2 regions of the Protofrankia symbiont of Coriaria ruscifolia genome follow, and region 1 is predicted to be linked to the other one. Evidence: riboswitches for the same ligand, from Rfam matches in the RefSeq annotation. Region 1 holds a riboswitch; the other holds the start of a gene.
What was found. Region 1 has a riboswitch for S-adenosylmethionine ahead of CV1CTNOD_RS28055 (putative leader peptide). Riboswitches for the same ligand answer to the same signal wherever they lie in the genome.

Region 1 (3,867 bases):
CGAGTACCTGCATGCCGATGGTCGCCGCGGCGTCCGGCTCCGGTGACGGTCTGAGCAGATGGGCCATGGCAAGGTTCAGGACGGCGTGCTGCTCCTCCTCCGCGGAGAAGTTGCCACCCCGGGTCCGGTAGGCCGTGACCGCTACCGGCGTCCACTGGTCGACGGCCGCGGCGTCGCCGAGCCGGGCCGCGATCCCCGCGCGGAACATGGCCACCGCCGCTTCCCCGACCGGTGTTTCTCCGGGCGCCGGGCGAAAGTCGCCGGCCGTCGTCTCCATGCGGTCCAGCGCGGCACTGGCCGCGGCGGCGTCCCCGAGCGCGACATGGGTCCTGGCCTCGTAGGCGGACATCCGGGCGCGGACGTAGGGATGGTCCCAGCGGTCTGCGGCACGCAGATGATCCAGCGCGGCCGTGTAGCGGCCCGTGTAGTACGCGATCGACGAGTGCAGCGCGGCCACCGAAGCGGCAAGCACCGGTTCCCCCGCCTCGTCGGCATAGTGCTCCGACAGCATCGCGAACCGACGGGCCGAACGCATGTCCCCGGTGTTGAACGCCAACCGACCGAGGAAGAACACGAACTGGCCGCCGAGCAGGGTCACCCGCTGCCGCGTCTTGCCCGCTGTCCGGCCGTCAAGGATCGCCTCGACCTGACGCCAGCGGTCCACGACCCGGGGCAGCAGGTCGACGTGGGGAACCGGCGTGTACACCACGGCGATCTCATCGACGTCGGTTTCCAGTTCGACGAGCGTCAGTGCGTCCGGGCCAGCCGTCGAGATCCGCTGGTAGGTGTCGGCTGCGAGCGCCGATGCCGCAGCCAGGGCCGAGGTCTGGAGTACCTGCCGCCGGTCCGTGGCATCCTCCCCTCGTTGCTCTCGCGGGTCGGGTGGGTTGTGGCGTCGTGTCCGTCGTTCCTGCCATGCCTGTCCGCGCAGCGTACGCAGTTCCCCGCCGGCGTCCAGTGCCACGTCCAGCGCGTCGACGAGGTTCTCGGACGGTACGTCCCGGCCCGACTCGGCCTGTGATACGTAGGCGCGTTTGAAACCGATCGTGACGGGTCCAGATTGGCTTGGAGTCAGGCTGCGTAGAACGCGACCAGGGCGAGATCACGCTCCCGCTCGAAGTCGGTCTGATCCGCCGCTCGGTAGTCGTCACTGGTGGCCTCGAAGGTCGGGCCATCGGCGTGAGCGGAGCACCGCTTCGTGTCGGGAATCGCGTTTCTGGTCCAGACGCTGCTGGGGAAATGATGTGGGACACGGTCGGGACCTCCTGGGGTCGCGGTTGAGGCCCCGCCTGGCGTTTGGGTCACCGGTTCGGGGCCGCCTATCGTGATCGTTCCCCCGTGGAGATCCGTCTCGGTGCCGATAGCTCGCGCACCTACGCAGGTCAGCGACCTGCGTAGAAACACCAGTGCACGCAGCTGCTTCGGACTTAAGGAGTCGTAATGAAATAAGTAATGCAACTGCAGGCCTCTGATCGGGGCAAACGCGCCTCAAGAAAACAACTAATTTATTTACGACTACTAAGCTTGGTTTATGAGCTTCAGGAGGATCACTATCAGTGTCCCGGAAGAGATCGCGGCGAAGGCGCAGCGGGCTGCCGACGCCGGCCAGGTGGAGTCGGTGTCGGCCTACTTCGCCGGTCTGGCTGCTGCCGAGCCGGACTGGGCGCAGGCTCAGGAGATCCTGGACCAGATGATCGAAGAGGCTGCCGGGTTGGACGATGCCGCGCGTGGCTGGGCGCGATCGGTGCTGGAAGCTGGCGATATTGATGTGTTACTGGTAGAGAAGCTTCGGGCCACGGTTGTCACCTCTGATCCGCACGATCTACACAAGTTGGACCCCGCGCTCGGCCTTGTCGTGGTCTGACGGCGCTGTGGTCCCGGCCAAAGGGCCAAAGGTGACGGGATCATGCTTCTTCCGTCGCCGGAGGCCCAAGTCCCCGGGTTGCTGGAGGAGGCAGTGGGGGAGGGCAGGGGGCGGCAGATGTGCGCAGTCCCGATCACGGTCTTCTCGTCCTTCGAGCGCGGGGGACTTCATCCTCGGCAGCTGGAGGCGCCCGGCTGTTTCTCTACTTTGTCAATCGATATTGACGGATAATCCGCGGACGGGTAGCTTCAGGCGCCGAGCGTCAGCGTCAAGCTCTGGCTTGCTGGCCGGCAACTCTCGTCCGCGGTCGGGCGCTCCGGATGAGAGCCCGGTGCGACGAACCAGTCGCGCAGGCGTGTGTCTTGGTTGTAGGAGGAAGCCAGCGTGCAGCAGTCGCATGGCCGTGCCTGCGCTGTTTCGCCGTGCCGTACCCCGGCGACCTTCTCACGACGGCACATCGACCTGCAGCGAGTAACCAGCTGTCTGTGTTGTAGCTACCGGCCCCTGAGCTGATACCGGACCCGCTCGCCGTTGGGCGCGGCGGTCCTCACGCGACTGGCCCCTGTTGCCAGGGCGCGGTGCGCCTCTCAACATCATGTGCCCTCTGACCTCAGCAGTCCTGGCGCCGTGCAGGTCGGCGTCATCGTGTCTGTCACTCGGCGTCATCGTGTTCGTTGCGTTGTCCGTCCCGGTCCGTCCGGGATTGGAGTGCGCGGGCACGCGGTCCCACCGGTGGCTTCTTCGGATCCCTCGCAGGAGAGAACTGTTGTGAATTGATCATTTCGGCCCGGACCCACTCGGTGGGCGGTGGCTGTTGCCGCGCTCGCCGCGGCCTCGACGTTGTTGAGCGCCTGTGGCTCCGATGACGACGAGCCCGCGAGCGGCGCGAGCGCCGGTGCGGGCCGGGCGGGGGGCACGCTGACCTTCGCGGTGGGCTCGGACGCGGGATGCGTGGACCCGCAGCAGGGAGGCAGCAACGACACGGTCTACTCGCTGCGGCAGATCGTCGACTCGTTGACCGACCAGAACCCCCAGACGGGCGAGATCGTGCCGTGGCTGGCGGAACGCTGGGAGATCAGCCCGGACGCGAAGACGTTCACCTTCCACCTGCGGCCCGGCGCGACGTTCAGCGACGGGACGCCGGTGAATGCGCGGTCGGTCAAGGACAACTTCGACGCGATACCGAAGTTGGGCACGTTGGCCGTCCTGGGGCAGGGCTACCTCAGCGGTTACGAGGGCACCACGGTGGTCGACGACCTCACCGCCGCGGTCGCGTTCAAACAGGCGAACGCCCAGTTCCTGCAGGCCACCTCGACGTTCTCCCTGGGACTGGTGTCGGGGGCCAGCGTCGCCAAGACCCCGCAGCAGCGCTGCCGCGACGGTGTGGTCGGGTCCGGTTCGTTCGCGCTGTCCAAGTACGTGCCAAACCAGTCGATCACGTTGGTGAAGCGCAAGGACTACAACTGGGGTTCGTCCCTGTGGGCGAAGAAGGGTGAGGCCTACCTGGACACGCTCGTGTTCAAGGTGGTCCCCGAGGCAGGTGTGCGCACCGCCAGCCTGGCCTCCGGCCAGGTCGACGCGATCGGCAGCGTGAGCCGCTCCGACGAGTCGGCGCTCAAGGGCGGCGGGGTCAACCTGCAGGCACGGGCCAACCCCGGGGTGGTGTTCAGCCTAGGGTTGAACAACTCCAGACCGATCCTGCAGGACGAGAAGGTGCGGCAGGCCATCCTGTTCGCTATCGACCGGCGGCAGGTCGTCGACACGGTGTTCCCGACCGGCACCCAGCCGGCGACGAGCATCCTGGCGCACACGACCCCGAGCTACCAGGATCTGAGCTCGGGCGTGCTCTTCGACGCCGCCAGGGCCAGATCGTTGCTGGACTCCGCCGGCTGGACGCCCGGCGGTGACAGGATCCGGCAGAAGGACGGCACCCCGCTGCGCCTGACGGTGGACTGGTTCACCAACGCGGCTACCAACAAGTCGACGCTGGAGCTGATCCAGCA
Region 2 (3,867 bases), on a different contig from region 1:
GTACGTGTACGTGGACGGGACCGCCGGCTACGCGACGACGGCCGACGTGTCGCGTCCCGACGTGGACAATGCGTTTCACCGCGGGGTGAACCACGGGTTTGACTTCATTGTGCCGGTCTGCGCTGGCAGGCACACGGTGTGCGTATGGGATCAAATTTGGCGGCGGGAACAACCCCCAGCTGGGTTGCAGGTCTGTCCGGGTCTGAGGTGACAGGAGTTGTCCGGGTCGTCCATGGGGGCCCGGACAACTGACATCCCGACCGGTGGCCAAGGAGCGGGCGGGATGTCGGTCGGCCCCGGCCAAAGGTGGCGCGATCATTGTTTTCGCGCCGCCGGAGGTGTCGTTGTGAGGCGTTGTTCAGTCGCCGAGGCCGGCGGTTTCGAAGGCGGCCAGTGACGGGCGGATGGTCGCGGTTGGCTTGCCCGTCGACACCAGTGGGTCGAGGGTCTTCAGCCCGTCCCCGGTGTTGAAGATGACGGTCTCGGCATCGGGGTCGAGTAGGCCCTCGCGCAGCAGCCGCCGCAGGCAGGCGACGGTGACGCCGCCCGCGGTCTCGCCGAAGACACCCTCGGTCCGGGCCAGCAGGCGAATTCCCTCGACGATCTCGGGATCGGTGACGTCGGTGATCGCACCGCTGGTCCGCCGTGCCACGTCGAGGGCGTACGGGCCGTCCGCGGGGTTGCCGATCGACAGCGATTTGGCAATGGTGGACGGCTTCATCGGCGAGACCGTGTCCACCCCACGGGCGAAGGCTGCTGCGACCGGGTTGCAGCCCTGCGCCTGCGCGCCGAAAACCCGGTACGGGGTCGGCTCCACCAGGCCGAGACGGCCGAGCTCACCGAAAGCCTTGTCGATCTTGGTCAGCAGCGACCCGGACGCGATCGGCACCACGACCTGCTCCGGCAGTCGCCAGCCGAGCTGCTCGGCGACCTCGTAGCCGAGCGTCTTGGACCCCTCGGCGTAGAACGGCCGGACGTTGACGTTGACGAACGCCCACTCGTACTCACCGGACAGCTCACTGCACAGGCGGTTCACGTCGTCGTAGTTGCCGTCGATCGCGACCAGCGTGCCGCCGTAGACGGCGGTCGACACGGTCTTGCCGTCCTCGAGGTCGTGCGGGATCAGTACCACTGAGCGAAGTCCGGCGGAGGCGGCGTGGGCCGCCACCGACTGGGCCAGGTTGCCGGTGGACGCGCAGGCGACCGTGGTGTATCCATGCTCGCGCGCGGCTGACAGCGCCACCGACACGACCCTGTCCTTGAACGAGTGGGTGGGGTTCGCGCTGTCGTCCTTGACCCACAGTGTCCGCATTCCGAGCTCGGCGGCGAGGCGGGTGGCCGGGCGCAACGGCGTCCAGCCCGCTCCGAGGGACACCCGGCGTGCGGGGTCGTGGCCGGCGGGCAGCAGCCCGACGTAGCGCCACAGATTGGTGGGACCGGCCTCGATGGATGCCCGGGTAACCCGGCGCAGCGCGGACTCGTCGTAGGCAATCTCCAGCGGGGCGAAACACTCGATACAGACGTGCGTCGGCGAGAGCGCATAGGTGGCACCGCAGTAACGACACGACAGGGATACCGCGGGATTGACGACGTCAGAGCTGATCGTTGAGAGGCGCTCGGGAGCGACTGTCATCTGTGAAACTCCTCATCTTTCCCGAGAGCCGGATGCATCTCAGGACGGAATTAGCACCTGCCGCGCACTGATGCGGGTGGTTGCCGGGGCTTCACTGGGCCGGTCCCTCTGCCCCTCTGGATGAGCCGTATGCGGTTGTCCTTCCGTACTGTAGTCGTGTGCGGCCTGACGTGCACCGTTGGTTCAAGCATAGGACGTATTACGGGCATGACTTCTCGCCCGGGGAACTGCTGGCCCGCAAGGTGGGTCCGATCAGCGTGGTACTGCCCGCGCTGAACGAGGCGGCCACCGTCGGTGAGATCGTTGCGGCGGTTCGCCGTGATCTCGTGGCCGCGGTACCCCTCGTCGACGAGATCGTCGTCATCGACCCCGGCTCGGTCGACGCGACCGCGTCCGAGGCGGCCGCCGCGGGTGCCGCGGTGTTCGCCGAGGAGCGGATCCTCACCGGCTACGGGCGTGTCGCCGGCAAGGGCGAGGCCCTGTGGAAGTCCCTGTACGCAACGTCCGGGGACATCGTGGTCTTCGTCGACGCCGACCTGGAGGACTTCGACGCGAGCCTGGTTACCGGGTTGCTCGGGCCGCTGCTGACCGAGGACGCGGTGTCCTACGTCAAAGCGTCCTATGACCGGCCGCTGGCGAAGGGGCTGCTGCCCGGCGGTGGTGGACGGGTCACCGAACTCGTCGCGCGTCCCCTGCTCAACCTGCACTGGCCGCAGCTTGCCGGGCTGGTGCAGCCGCTTGCCGGAGAGTTCGCCGGCCGACGGGCACTGCTGGAGCAGCTCCCGTTCGTCTCCGGCTACGGTATCGAGTTCGCCCAGGTCGTGGACGTGTTCTCACTCGCCGGGGTGGACGCTCTCGCGCAGGTCGAGGTCGGCCGCAAGGTCCATCGCCACCAGTCCGACGAGGCTCTCGGGCGGATGGCCGCGGAGATCATCCATGCGGCGTGGGCACGGTTGGGCATCCACGGTGGCACTCTCGGTGGGACGCTGACCCAGTTCGGCCGCGGTGACGGCGGGTTGCAACCGCGTACCCACCAGGTGGGGGTGCAGGAGCGCCCGCCGATGATCACCATTCCGGAGTACGCCGCCCGCCACGCCCGTCCGGGCTGCGGCCCGACGGAAAGCACCTGACCGAGGTCCCGCCACACCAGGTGGGCCGCACCGGGCAGGTTGGCCACAATTGGTGACAAATCGACGCCGGAACGCGGCAGGAGCATGGACACCGTACCACCCGACCCGCCACGAACAGTACGAACAGTACGAACAGTACGAACAGGAGGACATTGCCGATGAGCGTCCGGGTCGTCTATACCGATCTCGATGGGACCATGGTGGGGCCGTACGGATGCTTCTTCCGGGCTGAAGATCACTCCACCACATTGGACCCGGCTCGTGCCCTGATCGATCTGCACCAGGCCGGCATCGCGCTGGTCCTGGTCAGCGGACGGACGCGTCCCCAGCTCACCGAGGCCGCCTCGATCTTCGGTGCGGACGGGTTCATCGCCGAACTCGGCGCCATCGTCGGCTGGGACCACGGGCGCAGCAGCCAGATCCTGCGCGGAGCCATGCCCGCGACGTTCGACCGGATACCCGACGAGCTGATCACGGCGTTGCTCGCGCGGCATCCGGGACGCCTGGAGGCGCACCGCTCCTGGCTCCGCGGCCGTGAGGTCGACATCATGCTGCGGGGCAACATCGACGTGGCCGAGGTCGACGCGTGGCTCGTCGCGGAAGGCTTCGGCTGGCTGACCATGCGCGACAACGGCATCATCGCGCGGGCCACCATGCCCGATCTGGATGATGTTCCGCACGTCTATCACCTGGTGCCGGACGGTGTCAGTAAGGGGGCCGCGGTGGCCTTCGACCTGGCCCGCCGGGGGCTCCGCCCGGATCAGGCGATCGCGATCGGGGATTCCGCCAGTGACCTTGTCATGGCCGAGCACGTCGGTCGCATGCACCTTGTCGCGAACGCGTTGCGGCACACGGACCTGGTCGACCTGCTGCCCGGTTACGACAACGTCGTCGTGGAGGACGGCACGCTCGGCGCCGGGTGGGCGAGCGCGGTGCGTTCGGTCCTGACCCCGGTGAGGCCCGCTGCCGTCTGATTCCGGTGCGGCCCGCCGCTGTCCGGCTCCGCTGTGTTGCGGCTCCGCTGTGTTGCGGTACCGCTGTGTTGCGGTACCGCTGTGCCGTGGTTTGAGCGACGGGTCGGTGCGACCGCCTGCTGAGGCACTA

Region 2: it holds a riboswitch for S-adenosylmethionine, as region 1 does, so the genes downstream of both, thrC (threonine synthase) here and CV1CTNOD_RS28055 (putative leader peptide) in region 1, are expected to answer to the same signal.

The regions. Positions count from the first base shown of each region.
Region 1 covers NZ_CAAAFR010000015.1:55,887-59,753, forward strand. Annotated here, with positions in the region: gene CV1CTNOD_RS01750 (hypothetical protein) at 1-964, opposite strand, end outside; gene CV1CTNOD_RS25295 (hypothetical protein) at 1,072-1,305, opposite strand; gene CV1CTNOD_RS25300 (hypothetical protein) at 1,532-1,864, shown strand; SAM riboswitch class IV at 2,116-2,226, shown strand; gene CV1CTNOD_RS28055 (putative leader peptide) at 2,249-2,377, shown strand; gene CV1CTNOD_RS01760 (ABC transporter substrate-binding protein) at 2,672-3,867, shown strand, end outside.
Region 2 covers NZ_CAAAFR010000203.1:11,450-15,316, reverse strand. Annotated here, with positions in the region: gene thrC (threonine synthase) at 359-1,633, opposite strand; SAM riboswitch class I at 1,643-1,760, opposite strand; gene CV1CTNOD_RS23615 (glucosyl-3-phosphoglycerate synthase) at 1,792-2,763, shown strand; gene CV1CTNOD_RS23610 (HAD family hydrolase) at 2,922-3,737, shown strand.